DNA from 2 places in the Rhizobium sp. SG2393 genome. Region 2 is predicted to be linked to the other one. Evidence: riboswitches for the same ligand, from Rfam matches in the RefSeq annotation. Region 2 holds a riboswitch; the other holds the start of a gene.

Region 1 (7,743 bases), 700 kb from region 2:
TTCAGCGCATCCTCGACCGTCTTGATGTCGGGGTGGGCGTCGGCGAGGAACTTCGGAATCCACCAGCCTTCGACGCCGCCTTCGTTCAGGATCTTGGCGGCTTCGATCAGGCGGCCTTCCTTGACGGCAGCGTCCAGCGGCGTGCGCACGGCGTTGACCCAAAGTTCCGGCGCCATGTCCGGCTGGCCCTTTTCGTTCATGGACGCAAAGGTCGGCATGGTATCGCCGGTGACCAGCGTCGCCGTGCAGCCGTAACCGTTTTCGAGAATGAACTTGTCCACATGGGCGGCGACACCGGCGGACGCCCAGTTCATTTCGGCAATCGAGACTTCGCCACAGTCTGCGTAGGCGGCCGAACCGGCCAGGGCATAGAAGCCTGCGGCGATGACGGTGGATGCGAGCAGTTTCTTCATGGTCTCTCAGACCTCCCAGTCTGGATGCAGCGTTCGATGTGCGCGGCGAGCCAGGGTGCTGCGGCGCCCCGGAGCCAAACGTTTCACTGGCCCCCAACGGGGAGAAGGCTGGTTGCAACCGGCTTTCCCCGTGCAAGACCGGGCCCCGCCGAACCTGTTTTACGGTCGCCTGCTATCAGCCGCCGGTCCGGTCGTTTCGGAGCCATGGGAGGAGCCTAAGTAATCCGGAAGAGAAATCAACCGCCCCGGTCCGCACCGAGGCCGATGCTGTTCCAGACAAAGGCCGGTCAAGGAAAGGGAAAATCGGCGATTGCGACATTTTCGGCAAAAAATGCGCAGACAAATGCCCTTCTCGTGGGCAAATTTGGCGTCTGTGACACATCGGTGTCAAGACTCTGTTTCATTTCAGACACTTGCTATCCTGTCTGCGTCGAGCGAAATATTTTTCGCACACGGGAAAAAAGTGAAATTTCGCCTGTTCACCATTGGTTTACCACCCGCTAACCAACCGGTAACGATGTCCCGCTATTTGTCTTCTTGCGGCGGGGGACACTGCCGCTGGTCCGGATCAGGTTGTGCGTACCGGACCTGCAGCGATTGCGGGATGCGTATTTTCCCGTTTGGCCAGGCGTATTTTGGCGGGCCGCGCGATCCTCCTTGAGGTTCGGCGCGGCCTTCGCGTGTCTGCAGAGGCGATCTCCCACATAGACCTGCTTGCGAAATGAAAACTTGCGACATGAAAAAAGGCGCACTCGGGAGCGCGCCTTCGTTCGGTCCGCCATAGTCTCAGAATATCAGCCGACGTTGCGGGTGCGGATGAAGCCGAGCGGGCCCATCGGGGAATCGGCGACCATGTTGCGGACGCGCGACTGGTTTGCCGGCACCTGGGAGTTCCAGGCGATCTGGAGAAAATTCGGCTTGCTGAAGATGAACAGCATGGGTGTGACCTCAGGTAAGAGGAAGTCTCGCGCTTCCTTCGTGTTGATGGCGCTGATATAGGCTCGGATATGCGGCTTCGCAACGCCGAAATCGGCTGCGAATGTCGCAAATGCGATACTATGCAAACTTTGCATGGCTCCTCCGTCGAGCACCGCTTCCGGTGCATAAACGGAGGCGGCGAAATTGAGGCAGGGCAGGGGATTGCGGCGGTTCTGCCACAATCGGACGGAGACGGAATGACGCGCGCGATCATGCTGCAGGGGACCGGCTCCGATGTCGGAAAATCGGTATTGGTGGCGGGGCTCTGCCGGCTGGCCTCCAACCGGGGTCTGAAGGTGGCCCCGTTCAAGCCGCAGAACATGTCGAACAACGCCGCCGTTTCCGATGATGGCGGCGAGATCGGGCGGGCGCAGTGGCTGCAGGCGATCGCCGCGCGCGTGCCCTCGTCGGTGCACATGAACCCTGTTCTCCTGAAGCCGCAGTCGGAGGTCGGCAGCCAGATCATCGTGCAGGGCAAGGTGGCGGGGCAGGCGCGGGGGCGCGACTATCAGGCGCTGAAGCCGAAGCTGATGGATGCGGTGCTGGAGAGCTTTTCGATCGTCGAACAGGGCGCCGATCTCGTGATCGTCGAGGGCGCGGGCTCGCCGGCGGAAATCAATCTCCGGGCCGGCGATATCGCCAATATGGGCTTTGCGACGCGGGCCGGCGTGCCGGTGGTGCTGGTCGGCGATATCGACCGGGGCGGCGTGATCGCCTCTCTTGTCGGCACGCATGCGATCCTGCCGCCGGAAGACCGGGCGATGATCGCGGGCTACATCATCAACAAGTTCCGCGGTGACGTCAGCCTGTTCGATGACGGGCTGACGGCGATCGGCGCGTTCACCGGCTGGCCCTGCTTCGGCGTCGTGACCTGGTTGAAGGCCGCCGGCCGCCTGCCGGCGGAGGATTCGGTGGTGCTGGAGCGGCGTCTTGCCGGTCGCGGGCGGGCGCTGAAGATCGCCGTGCCGGTCTTGCCGCGGATCGCCAATTTCGACGATCTCGACCCGCTGGCGCAGGAGCCGGAGGTTGACCTCGTCTTCGTGCGGCCGGGCGAGCGGCTGCCGGCCGATGCCGGTCTCATCATCCTGCCGGGCTCGAAATCGACCATTGCCGACCTTAGGGATTTCCGCATGCAAGGCTGGGACCAGGATCTGGCCCGGCACCGGCGGCGCGGCGGGCAGGTGATCGGTATTTGTGGCGGCTACCAGATGCTGGGGCAGCGCGTGACCGATCCGCTCGGCATCGAGGGCAGCGAGCGGGAGATCGCGGGCCTCGGCCTGCTCGACATCGAGACGGAGATGGCGCCGGAAAAGACGGTGCGCAACTCCTCCGCCCATTCCACCGTGCACGATGTGGCGCTGTCCGGCTACGAAATCCATCTCGGCAAGACGACGGGTGCGGACTGCGCCCGCGCGCCCGTCCTGATCGACGGGCGGCCGGACGGGGCGATGTCGGCGGACGGGCGGGTGTTCGGGACCTATCTGCACGGGCTGTTTTCCAGCGATGCCTTCCGCCGCGCACTTCTTGCCGATTTCGGCATCAGCGGCGGGGTGGAGGACTACCGCGCCTCCGTCGATGCCGCACTCGACGATGTTGCCTCGGAACTGGAGACGATGCTGTCGCCGGATTTCCTGTCACGGCTCTTGGATGGCGCCGCCTGACGGCGCGGGCGGGCTTTGACTTTTCGGCCGTAAATATCTATTGCTCGGCTCAGGATGGTTCCCGGGCCGGGCGGCCGGCTTGGGAGTAAATGGGAATGCGAAGGGATGGACCCATGTCGGGCATCCTCATCGCAGCCGACCCCGCGACTGTAGAGCGGTCAGGGGTCGCCATCCGGCAACGTTGCTGCTCACCTCGGATTTGCGCGTGTCGTGCAAGGCGGGTTTTCGGAAGCGGTGCTGGAAAAGCCACTGGATCAGGCATGATCAACCGGGGTGGGGCGCCTCTATTTTCTACGAATCGCCCGCCTTTTCATGCCGCTTCGATCCGGGAAGGCGAGGCGACCCCGTTTTCGCGCCGGCATCATGCCGGACGCGAAGGGACCCGCGAGCCAGGAGACCTGCCATCCGAAACGGGCGAAGAGCCCGGTCGGGCGCATCATCGCCCATTCGGCCAGCACGGAGGTTGTCATGGCTCGCGAGACTGTCCGGTGGGGCACTGTCCCCGCCACCCGAATTCATTGCGTGCGTCGTGACCGCAGGCCTGCGGCTGCCGTACGGTGGTCCACGTGACGGCGTCTTCCTCCCGCTCCATTTTCGTGCTCGGCGGCGCGCGCTCCGGCAAGTCCTCCTTTGCGGAGCGGCTCGTCGTGGAGAGCGGTCTTGCCAGCGCCTATATCGCCACCAGCCGTGCCTGGGATGATGAAATGCGGGCGCGCATTGCCGCCCACCGCGAAAGCCGCGGGCCGTCCTGGCAGACGGTCGAGGAGCCCATGGATCTCGTCGGCGCGCTGGAAAGGCTCGATGATCCCGGCACCGCGATTCTCGTCGATTGCCTGACCCTCTGGGTCACCAATCTGATGATGGAGGAGGCTGATATCGCCGCCGAATCGGCGCGGCTCGCAGGCCATCTCTCACGGGCCAAAGGGCTGGTCGTTCTCGTCTCCAATGAGGTCGGGCTCGGCATCGTTCCCGAGAACGCCATGGCGCGGGCCTTCCGCGATCATGCCGGCCGCCTGCATCAGGCGGTCGCCGCGGCGTCTTCAGAGGTTTACTTCGTGGCGGCAGGGCTGCCGCTGAGAATGAAAGGTTGATTTCCATGGCTTCCACGACGACGCAGACGGGCAAGATCCCCGCCACCGTCATCACCGGCTTCCTCGGCGCCGGCAAAACGACGATGATCCGCAACCTGCTGACCAACGCAGGCGGCCGGCGCATCGCCCTCATCATCAACGAATTCGGCGATCTCGGCGTCGATGGCGAGGTGCTGAAGGGCTGCGGTGCGGAGGCCTGCACGGAAGACGACATCATCGAGCTCACCAATGGCTGCATCTGCTGCACGGTGGCCGATGATTTCATCCCGACCATGACGAGGCTTCTGGAGCGCGAGAACCGCCCCGACCACATCATCATCGAGACCTCGGGCCTCGCGCTGCCGCAGCCGCTCGTCGCGGCCTTCAACTGGCCGGATATCCGCACGCAGGTGACGGTGGATGGCGTGGTGACGGTGGTGGACAGCGCCGCTGTGGCCGCCGGCCGCTTTGCCGACGATCACGACAAGGTGGATGCGGCGCGCGCCGAAGATGACAATCTCGACCATGAAAGCCCGATCGAGGAGCTTTTCGAGGACCAACTGACGGCGGCCGACCTCATCGTGCTCAACAAGACCGACCTCATCGACGCCGATGGCGTTGCCGCCGTTCGCGCCGAAGTCGCCTCGCGCACGCACCGTAAGCCGGCGATGATCGAGGCCCAGAACGGCGAGGTGGCGGCGGCCGTGCTGCTCGGTCTCGGCGTTGGCACGGAAGGCGATATCGCCAACCGGAAGTCCCACCACGAGATTGAGCACGAGGCGGGCGAAGAGCACGATCACGACGAATTCGACAGCTTCATCGTGGAACTCGGCCCGATTGCCGATCCCAATGCCTTCGTCGCGCGGCTGAAGGATGTGATTGCGGCCCATGACGTGCTGCGCCTCAAGGGTTTTGCGGATGTGCCGGGCAAGCCGATGCGGCTTCTGATCCAGGGCGTCGGCCAGCGCATCGACCAGTATTTCGACCGTCCCTGGGCAGCGGGCGAGACGCGGAGCACCCGCCTCGTCGTCATCGGCCTGCACGACATGGACGAAGCGGCCGTGCGCGCTGCCATTGCCGCAGCGGTCTGAGGGTAGGAAACGATGCATCTGCTGCTGGCGCAAAAGGGAACGATCAGTGACGGGGACGAGGCGATCGACCTTGGCCAGTCTCCGGCCGACATCCTGTTCCTGTCGGCAGCGGATACGGAGCTTTCCGTGGTCGCTGCCGCGCACCGCCAGTGGCGGGCCGCGCGGCCGGATGTGCCGCGCTTGCGCGTCGCCAGCCTTGGCATGCTCAAGCATCCGATGTCGGTCGATACCTATGTGGAGCGCACGGCGCGGCATGCGAAGCTGATCGTCATCCGCCCGCTCGGCGGCGCCAGCTATTTCCACTATGTGCTGGAAGCGCTGCATGCGGCGGCGGTGACGCACGGGTTCCAGATCGCCGCGCTGCCCGGCTGCGACAAGCCCGATCCCGGCCTCGATGTCTTCTCGACCGTGAGTGCCGAGGCGCGGGCCCAGCTCTGGGCCTATTTCACCGAAGGCGGCATCGACAATGCCGTCGGCATGCTCGCCGCCTGCGAGGCGCTGATGGCGGGCGAGCCGCTGCCGGCGCCGGCGCGGCCGCTGATGAAGGCGGGCATCTGGTGGCCGGGGACTGGCCTCGTCGGCACGGATGAATGGGCGGCGCTCGACGCCTCCCTGTCGCGGCCCGCAGATGCGCCGCTCGCGGCGATCTGCTTTTACCGCGCGCTGGTGCAGAGCGGCGAAACGGCGCCGGTTGAAGCTCTGGTGACGGCGCTTGCGGCCGAGGGACTGCGGGTGCTGCCTGTCTTTGTCTCCAGCCTCAAGGATGCGGTATCCGTGGCGACTCTCGACGCAATCTTCGAGCGCCATGCGCCGGATGTCGTGATCAACGCGACCGGCTTTGCCGTCTCCGCGCCCGGCGCGGACCGCGTGCCGACCGTGCTGGAGGCGCGCGGCGCGCCGGTCCTTCAGGCGGTGCTGTCCGGCTCCACCCGCGAGGCCTGGACCACGTCAGCGCAGGGGCTGATGGCGCGCGATCTCGCCATGAATGTCGCCCTGCCGGAGGTGGACGGGCGCGTGCTGACGCGGGCGATCTCATTCAAGGCGGCGGCTGTCCACGATCCCGATGTCGAGGCCAATATTGTCGGCCACCAGCCGGAGCCGGGCCGCATTGCCTTCGTGGCATCGCAGGCGGCCGGCTGGGCGCGGCTGAGGCACCGCCGGCCGGCGGAGCGGCGGGTGGCGATCATCCTTGCCAATTATCCCAATCGCGACGGGCGGCTCGGCAATGGTGTGGGGCTCGATACGCCGGCCGGCATCGTCGAGGTGCTGCGGGCGATGGCGACGGAAGGCTATGATGTCGGCGAGCTGCCGCTGGACGGCGAGGCACTGATTGCCCATCTCATGGCCGGGCCAACGAACGCCGCCCATGACGGGCGCGAGATTCGCGAGAGGCTTTCGCTGAAGGATTACAAGGCCTTCTTCGAAAGCCTTCCTCTTCAGAATCAGTTTCAGGTTCGCGAGCGCTGGGGTGCGCCGGAGGCCGATCCCTTCTTCACGGAAGGCGGTTTCGCACTGTCCCTGTCGCGCTTCGGCAAGGCGATGATCGGCATCCAGCCGGCGCGCGGCTATGCGGTTGATCACAAGGAGAGCTACCATTCGCCGGATCTCGTGCCGCCGCATGGCTATCTCGCCTTCTATGCGTTCCTGCGCCGCTCCTTTGCGGCCGACGCGATCATCCACATGGGCAAGCACGGCAATCTGGAATGGCTGCCGGGCAAGGCGCTGGCACTGTCTGAGGCCTGCTGGCCGGAAGCGCTGCTCGGCCCCGTGCCGCATCTCTATCCCTTCATCGTCAACGATCCCGGCGAGGGTACGCAGGCCAAGCGCCGCACCAGCGCTGTCATCATCGATCACCTGACGCCGCCCCTGACGCGGGCGGAGAGCTATGGGCCGCTGAAGAACCTCGAAGCGCTGGTGGACGAGTATTACGAGGCAGCCGGCGGCGATCCGCGCCGGCTGCGGCTGCTGTCCAAGCAGATCCTCGACCTCGTGCGCGACATCGGGCTCGACCGTGACGTGGGCATCGACGATCGCGACCCCGAGGACAAGGCGCTCGAAAAGCTCGACGCCTATCTGTGCGATCTCAAGGAATTACAGATCCGCGACGGGCTGCATGTCTTCGGCGTGGCGCCGGAGGGGCGGCTTCTGACCGACCTCACGGTCGCGCTCGCCCGCGTGCCGCGCGGTCTTGGCGAGGGCGGCGACGAGAGCCTGCAACGGGCCATCGCGGCCGATGCCTTCGGGTCTGCGGGGGCCGGGTTCGATCCGCTGGATTGCGTGACGTCTGACGCCTGGGCCGGCCCGCGTCCGGCTTTGCTCGCCGATGTCTCGGACGCGCCGTGGCGAAGCAATGGCGACACGGTGGAGCGGATCGAGCTTCTCGCGGCGCAGTTCGTTTCCGGTGCCGTTCCGTGTCCGGATGATTGGCCTGCGACGCGCGCCGTGTTGTCCGAGATCGAAGCGGCCATCCGCCCTTCCATCGAGGCCTGCGGACGCGCGGAGATCGCGGCGCTGCTCACCGGTCTCGACG
Region 2 (7,743 bases):
GGTTTCCACAACCACGCGCCTCAACGGCCGGATGCGGCCCGTCTGCATGCGGTCCATGAGATCGGCCAGCGTATCGATGAGCTCGCCGCGCACCGTGCAGCACAGGCACCCGTCCGAAAGCTCGATCACCCCGTCATTGGAGGTCTCGACCAGGAGATGGTCGATCGCCACTTCGCCGAACTCGTTGATGATCACGGCCGTGTCGGTGAGATCCGGATCCTTCAGCAGCCGATTGAGCAGGGTCGTCTTCCCCGCCCCCAGAAAGCCGGTGAGGATGGTGACGGGCACGGGGTCGAAGGCGGCAATCATCATGAAGTCCGATCAGTTGACGGGGCGCGGCAGCGGCACGGGAATATTGCCCGCATCGCCCTGGCTCATGGCCTGCTTGCCATCGGCCTTGCCGGCCACCTTTTCGGTGCCGGGAATGAGGCCGGCGAAGACGACGTTCGGCTCGCGCGTCATTTCGTGGATATAGGGCGACAGAAGCTTCTGGCGGCCCACCTCGTCGCGGCCTTCGCTGCGCACCTTGGCGGCTTCCTTCGAGCAGATCTGCTTGCTGATATCGGCGACATCGGCAAATTCCGCGCCTTCCGGCGGAAGCTGCATCAGCTGCGGCGCGTTGGTGCCGGGATCGGTGAGCCCCTCCTGCAGGAGCCGCGCCGACTCGTCCGCCCGCCCGCCAAGACTGTCGGCGCCGAGCACGACGGAGACCACCGAGCGGCCGTTGCGGGTCGCCGAGGAGACCTGGTTGAAGCCCGACGCGCAGATGAAGCCCGTCTTCATGCCATCCGCGCCATCGAAACGGCCGATCAGCAGATTGTAGTTGGGATAGATCTTCTTGCCGGTGGTAAAACCTTCCAGCGCGAAGTAGCCGGCATATTCCGGAAACTCGCGCTTCAGCGTCACCGCCAGAATGGCGAGATCGCGCGCCGTCGTATACTGGCCGAGCTTCGGCAGGCCGTGCGGATTGACGAAACGCGAATTGCGCATGCCGAGGCGCTGCGCCTCCGCATTCATGCGCGCGACGAAGCCCTCCTCGCTGCCGCCCACCGTTTCGGAGATCGCCACGGCTATGTCGTTGGCGGATTTGACGAGCAGGATCTTCAGCGCGCTATCAAGGGTCAGCGCCTGTCCCGGCTTGTAGAACATCTTGCTCGGCGGCTCGGCGGCGGCGTTCTTGGTCATCACCACCGGGGTGGTGAGGGAGACCTGCCCGGCACGCAACGCGCGAAACACCGTATAGGCCGTCATCAGCTTGGTCAGCGAGGCCGGATACCACTTGCGATCGACATCCTGATGCTCGACAACCTTCAGCGTCTTCACGTCGACGACAAGCCGCGGATTGGCCAGCACATCGGCGCTCATGGCCTGCAGCGCGATCGCGCTTGCGGCGATCAGCGCGGGAAGCCGGAACGCATGCGCGCGAAGCGAACGGCCAAGGGGTCGGTTGGTTACCACGTCTGAAACCTCGATTTTCCGGTTTTGCCTCGTCACGAGGCCGTATTTAGCCTATATGGCAGGGGGATGGCAAAGCCATTCCCGCCCCGACACGCGGCAATCCCTGCCGCTTTCACGACCAGACGCCGCAAGCCCGGACCAGGACAAAGACGATGCCGATCTTGAACAGAGCCGCCGAACTTCAGGAAGAAGTCACGCAGTGGCGCCGCCATATTCACGAGCGGCCCGAACTCCTGTTCGACGTGGAAAATACCGCCGCCTTCGTGGAAACGAAACTGAAAGCGTTCGGTGTTGACGAGATCGTGACCGGCATCGGCCGCACCGGCGTCGTGGGCCTGATCCGTGGCACCAAGGGCGATGGCCCGACCGTCGGGCTTCGCGCCGACATGGACGCACTGCCCATCACCGAGGTCACCGGCAAGCCATGGGCCTCCACGACACCAGGCAAGATGCACGCCTGCGGCCATGACGGCCACACCGCCATGCTTCTGGGTGCGGCGCGCTATCTCGCCGAGACCCGCAATTTCAAGGGCGCGGTCGCCGTCATCTTCCAGCCGGCCGAAGAAGGCGGCGGCGGCGGCAATCTGATGGTCAAGGATGGCATGATGGAGCGCTTCGGCATCACCGAAGTCTACGGCATGCACAACATGCCGGGCATGCCGGTCGGCCATTTCGCCATCCGCAAGGGGCCGATCATGGCCTCGACCGACGAATTCACCATCACCGTCACCGGTCGCGGCGGCCATGCGGCCCAGCCGCACCGCACCATCGATCCGATCGTCGTCGGCGCGCAGATCGTCACCGCCCTCCAGACGATCGCCTCGCGCACCGCCGACCCGCTGGAATCGGTCGTCGTCTCCGTTACCAAATTCAATGCGGGCTTTGCCCACAACGTCATTCCCGATGTCGCCAAGATCGCCGGCACCGTGCGCACGCTGAAGGCCGCGATGCGCGATCTCGCCGAAAAACGCCTTGGCGAGGTCGCCACCGGCATCGCTTCCGCCTGGGGCGCCACCGCGACGCTGAACTATGTGCGCAACTATCCCGTGACCGTGAACCACGCCCGCGAAACGGAGTACGCCGCCGAGATCGCGGCGACGATCGCCGGGGCGGAAAACGTCAATGCCGAGGTGGAGCCGATGATGGGCGGGGAGGATTTCTCCTACATGCTCAACGCCCGCCCCGGCGCCTTCATCTTCATCGGCAATGGCGAGACGGCGGGGCTGCACAATCCCAACTACGACTTCAACGACGAGGTCATCCCGCACGGCATTTCCTACTGGGTGAAGCTCGCCGAATCGCGGCTGGCGGCGGCCTGAGACAGCGATGGCACGCAAACCGGCAGGCGGGCCCCGCGACGGACAGCGCGCATCGACAGCCAAGGATGCGGTGGAGGCCACAGCCGACCTCGACCGCACCGACCGGCGCATCCTCGACATCCTCCAAGCCGACGGGCGCATCACCAATCTGGACCTCGCCGACCGCATCGGCCTCTCCCCGACCGCGACCAGCGACCGGCTGCGGCGGCTGTTGAAGGATGGCTACGTCTCCGGCTTCGGCGCGCGGCTCGATCCGCACAAGCTCGGCTTCGGCCTGCTGGTCTTCATCGAGGTCATGCTGGACAAGACGACGCCGGAGGTCTTCGACCAGTTCGCCGAGGGCATCCGCCGCGCGCCCGCCGTGCTCGAATGCCACATGGTCGCCGGCGGCTTCGACTATCTCGTCAAGACCCGCTTCCGCGACATGAACGCCTACCGCAATTTCCTGGGACAGGTGCTGTGGACGCTGCCGGGCGTGAAGGAGACGCGCACCTATGCGGTGATGGAAGAGATCAAGAACGACGGGCCGTTGCCGCTGACGTGATGCGGCTCAGGCGGACGCGCCGCCGCCGATCATCGCCAGAAGATCGGCCCGATCCCGTGGCGCCGCATCGGCGGGTATCACACCCGCCGCCTTCAGCCGCTCCACAATCTCGTAGACGATCGGCGGTCGAAGCCCGGCCTCCGCCAGAAGCGCCGCATCGGCAAACACCGCCTCCGGCCTTCCCTCCCGCGCCACCCGGCGGCCCGACACGACGGCCACGCGATCGGCAAAGCCATAGGCGGCCTCCATGTCGTGCGTGGCGACGACGAGGGCCGTGCCGGCTGCGGCCAGCGCCGACAGCACCGCCATCAATTCCTCCACCCCGGAGGGATCGAGGCCCGCGGTCGGCTCGTCCAAGAGCAGCACGTCGGGCCGCATGGCGATGAGCCCGGCAATCGCCACGCGCTTCTTCTGGCCGAAGCTCAGCATGTGGGTCGGCCGTGCCGCCAGCGCCGTGATGCCGAGCGACGCCAGCGCCTCATCGACACGGGTGCGGACCTCGCCGGTGGAAAGGCCGAGATTCATCGGCCCGAAGGACACATCCTCCACCACCGTGGCGGCGAAGAGCTGGTCGTCTGGATCCTGCAGAACGAGGCCGACGCGGGCGCGCAGGCGCTTGAGATCGGCCCTGCCGGTGCCGACCGGTGCCCCATCCAGCAGGATCGTGCCGCGATCGGGTTTCAGCGTGCCGTTCAGGGTCAGGAACAGCGTGGATTTTCCCGCCCCGTTCGGACCGAGAAGAGCGAGCTTCTCCCCGCGCCCGACCGAAAGCGAGGCGCCGTCAAGTGCGACGCCGCCGCCCGGATACGCATAGCCGATGTTGATGGCCTGGAGGATCACGGCAGCACCCCGCAGACAGCCGCCACCAGCGCCAGCCCCGCCGCAATGGCGCCGAGCCGGACGCGCGAGGCCGCCGTTTCGGCCGAGAGGAAGGCAAGCCGCCCGTCATAGCCCCGCGCCGAAAGCCCGCGCTCCAGCCGTCCGGCCCGATCCAGCACGCGCGGCAGAAGCGCCGCCAGCAGCATGCCGCCGCTGCGGATGCGCCGGCGCCAGCCCACATCGCCGAGCCGGCCGGCAAGCGAGCGCTGGCCGCTTTCCAGACAGTCGAGCGCCAGCCAGATGATGCGGAACATGACCATCGCGATATCGCTGATGTCACGGTTGAGGCCGAGCCGCTGCAGAAACTGCAGGATCGCCGTCAAGGGCGTGGTCAGCGCCAGAAAGAGCAGCGCCGAAACGCACGTCGCGCTCCGCAGCGCCACGAAGGCGGCAGCGGCGATCGTTTCTTCCGGCGCGAGCGTGACGAAGGGCGCGGCGGCGGAAACGGACAGCGCCTGCGCCAGCGTTCCCGCCAGAATGAAGAGCCCTGGCACCCTTGCTGCCCGCAGAAGATCGCAAGCGCCGACACGCGCGCCGAGAAGCGTCACGGACAGAACCGTTGCAAAGAGCAGCACCTGCGACGCAGGCGAGTGGAAGGCGAGCGACAGGCCCATGCAGCCGAGCGAGAACAGGAGCTTCTCTCCGGCCGCCTTCTGTCGCCAGCGGCCGGTCTGGGCAATCCGATCAATGTCACGCATGGCTTGCGATCAGGGCTTGTCGGCGGTGCGGGCAGGCGCCGAGCGCCGCCCGAAATAGAAGCCGACGAGGCCGGCGCCAATCGCCGCCTGCAAGGCAAAGAGCAGGCTTTCGATCTCCCCGCTTGGCGGCTCCCAGAGCGGGCTGGCCCAGGGCTTGTAGTCCGGCCGGATCTCGCCGATCAGCGCCTCGGCCTCACCGTCGGAGCCGGAAAACGCTGCGTCCCCGCCGTGGTGGATGACGAGCGGCAGGATGGCGAGGCCGACGACGGCGGCCAGCATCAGAAGATTGCGCTTCAGCATGGGCGTCAGGCCTTTCCGGAGAGGATGTTGAGGGCAAAGAGTTCGCCGCGGCTGTAGCGCTGCAACAGGTTGAAGACGACGACGGTCAAGAGTCCCTCGCTGATGGCGAGCGGCACCTGCGTCGGCGCAAAGACCGCGAGGAACTTCACGGCAGCGCCCGCAACACCCGAAACCGGATCGGGGAAGGCGGCGGCAAGCTGCAGCGCCGTCACGCAATAGGTGGCGAGATCGTCGAGCGCGGCGGCAAAGAAGATCGCGAGCGCGGCGGAAGCCCCCACCCGTTGCAGCCCGTGGAACAGGCCATAGGCGACGAAGGGGCCGACGATCGCCATGGAAAACACGTTAGCGCCGAGCGTCGTCAGCCCGCCATGGGCGAGCAGCAGGGCCTGGAACAGCAACACGATCGTGCCGAGCACCGTGGTCACAGTCGGGCCGAAGAGGCTGGCCGCAAGACCGGTGCCGGTCGGATGCGAGCAACTGCCGGTCACCGACGGGATCTTCAGCGCCGAGAGCACGAAGACATAGGCGCCGGACGCCGCCATCAGCATCTTCGTCTCGGGCTTTTCCCGCATGAGCCGCGTGATTCGCCGGGCGCCATAGACGACGAAGGGCGCCGATGCCGCGCCCCAGAACAGCGCGTGCGAGGCCGGCAGAAAGCCTTCCATGATATGCATGTCGATCTCCCTCTCCGCGCCCACCGCGCGGGACAAGTTGAAGCCGCGCTTGCGGCGATCCTCGAGGGCAGGTCTCCTGGCTTGCGGGTCTTTGCCGGTCATCCGCCTTATCAGCCCGGATGCGTGTGCTCGCGCGGGGCCAATGGCATGTCGGATGGGGCTCGCCGCTCACAGTTGCGGGGGCAGCTGCGGTTTCGGTCCCTGATGGGTAGTCCTCACCGCATTCCCTTTTCATCCGCCCTCCCGTTCGGGTCAGGCGGAACCTTCGAAGGCATGATGCGCCGGTCAGCACCGGCGCGTCCGGAGTCGTAGGACGAAGCGGGGCCGAAAGCAATCGCGATCTGCGCTTCGCCCCGTCGCAAAACGATGGGTGGCTCAGCCGTCGCGGCACACCCGGCGCAGCGCCGCGATGATGGCATGGTCGAGGGCAAGATCGCTCGGCATCTCCTGGCTGGAAAGCTTCACGGCCACCGAACCGGAACGCCGGTCCACCCAGATCCACTGGCCGTGAATGCCGATCGCCGCAAGCTCGCCCTCGCCCGTCTCGTACCAGTAATTGCGATAGCTGCCGCCGGGGAAAAGCTGGGCCTGATCGCCATTCGCCCAGGCGGCCCGGCTGCCTCCCGTCAGGAGATCATCGATGAAGACGGACGGGACGAGCCCGCGACCGCCTTCCAGCACGAGTTGGCCGACGCGCGCGAGATCGCGTGCCGTTGCCGACATGCCGCCCGCAGCCCGGGCCGCGCCCAGCGGGTCCACCGTCACCGTCGCATCGCCCAGCGCCCCGAGCGGCTTCCAGAGCGCCTCGGACAGGAAGGTCGCCCAGCGCTGCCTTGCAGCCCGCTCAATGGCGATCCCGGCAAGATCGGTGTTGGGAGAGCGGTAGGAATGGCGTTGCCCGTGCGGTTCGGCTAACCGCGGCAGGGTGATGAGGAAGGATAGCATGTCCTCAACCGGCGCCCCCTCCAGCCGCGGCGCCCAGCCCATCGAGCGGCGATAGCGGATGAAGGCGCCCTTGGTGTCCAGATAGTCCTCGGTAAAATCGAGGCTGATCTCCATGTCGAGGAGCTGCTGAAGCGTTGCATCCGCATAGGCCGAGCCGGCCGCCTCCGGGATCAGCGAGAGGATCGGTTGGCCAAGATCAAGCCGCCCCTGCCCCACCAGCACGCCGGCCATCAGCGCCGTCACCGATTTCGTCACGGAAAACATCAGATGTGGCAGGCCGGGATCGGCATGGGGCGCCGTCCATTCCGACACGATCCGCCCGCCGCGCATCAGCACGAAAAGATCCGTGTTGCTCTGCGTCAGGAAGGTCTCGAACGTCGCCGGCCGGCCATCGGTGCCGGTCACCGCGACATCGGCGACAGGTCCGAGCGGCACGGCCGGCGGTTCCGCCTGCCGGTTGCCGCGGATCAGCGCCACGGGCACGAATTCGCTGACATGCTGATAGGTCCAGCGCGTGGCGGGAAAGGTGCGCCAGTTGGCGAGCGTAACGGTACGCCGGTCGAAGGTGTCGGTCATGGTGTGGGTCTCCTCAAGACAGTGTGTGATAGCCGCTGCCTGAAGGCGCAGATACGCGACGGTGCGCGGTTTCCTGGGCTTGAAAGCGCGTCAAGGGCAGCCTTCTCCTCCGTCATGCTCGGGCTTGACCCGAGCATCCAGGCGGCGAGCGCCGTGGTCGAGGCGTGGATCCTCGGGTCAAGCCCGAGGATGACGGAACCGGGTGGGGCCTGCGCCGTCGCCGGAACCGCGCATCACGCGACACGGTGGCCGTGCATTCCACCCGCCAAACCGCCCTCACGCCCCCTCGAAGCCCGTGAGCACGCCGACCGCGTTGACCCCGATCTCCGCCACCGCATAACCGCCTTCCA

Evidence for each region. Region 2 has a riboswitch for cobalamin ahead of ACED18_RS08040 (energy-coupling factor ABC transporter permease). Riboswitches for the same ligand answer to the same signal wherever they lie in the genome.
Region 1: another riboswitch for cobalamin. It lies ahead of cobU (bifunctional adenosylcobinamide kinase/adenosylcobinamide-phosphate guanylyltransferase); the one in region 2 lies ahead of ACED18_RS08040 (energy-coupling factor ABC transporter permease).

Annotation. Positions count from the first base shown of each region.
Region 1 covers NZ_JBHGAP010000001.1:995,834-1,003,576, reverse strand. The annotation lists gene ACED18_RS04765 (ABC transporter substrate-binding protein) at 1-413, opposite strand, end outside; gene ACED18_RS04760 (hypothetical protein) at 1,208-1,486, opposite strand; gene ACED18_RS04755 (cobyric acid synthase) at 1,589-3,052, shown strand; cobalamin riboswitch at 3,091-3,473, shown strand; gene cobU (bifunctional adenosylcobinamide kinase/adenosylcobinamide-phosphate guanylyltransferase) at 3,619-4,143, shown strand; gene cobW (cobalamin biosynthesis protein CobW) at 4,149-5,213, shown strand; gene cobN (cobaltochelatase subunit CobN) at 5,226-7,743, shown strand, end outside.
Region 2 covers NZ_JBHGAP010000001.1:1,692,943-1,700,685, forward strand. The annotation lists gene ACED18_RS08005 (CobW family GTP-binding protein) at 1-309, opposite strand, end outside; gene ACED18_RS08010 (D-alanyl-D-alanine carboxypeptidase family protein) at 322-1,365, opposite strand; gene ACED18_RS08015 (M20 aminoacylase family protein) at 1,611-2,777, shown strand; gene ACED18_RS08020 (Lrp/AsnC ligand binding domain-containing protein) at 2,785-3,321, shown strand; gene ACED18_RS08025 (energy-coupling factor ABC transporter ATP-binding protein) at 3,328-4,161, opposite strand; gene ACED18_RS08030 (energy-coupling factor transporter transmembrane component T family protein) at 4,158-4,898, opposite strand; gene ACED18_RS08035 (energy-coupling factor ABC transporter substrate-binding protein) at 4,908-5,198, opposite strand; gene ACED18_RS08040 (energy-coupling factor ABC transporter permease) at 5,204-5,872, opposite strand; cobalamin riboswitch at 5,921-6,154, opposite strand; gene ACED18_RS08045 (serine hydrolase domain-containing protein) at 6,248-7,393, opposite strand; gene ACED18_RS08050 (histone deacetylase family protein) at 7,670-7,743, opposite strand, start outside.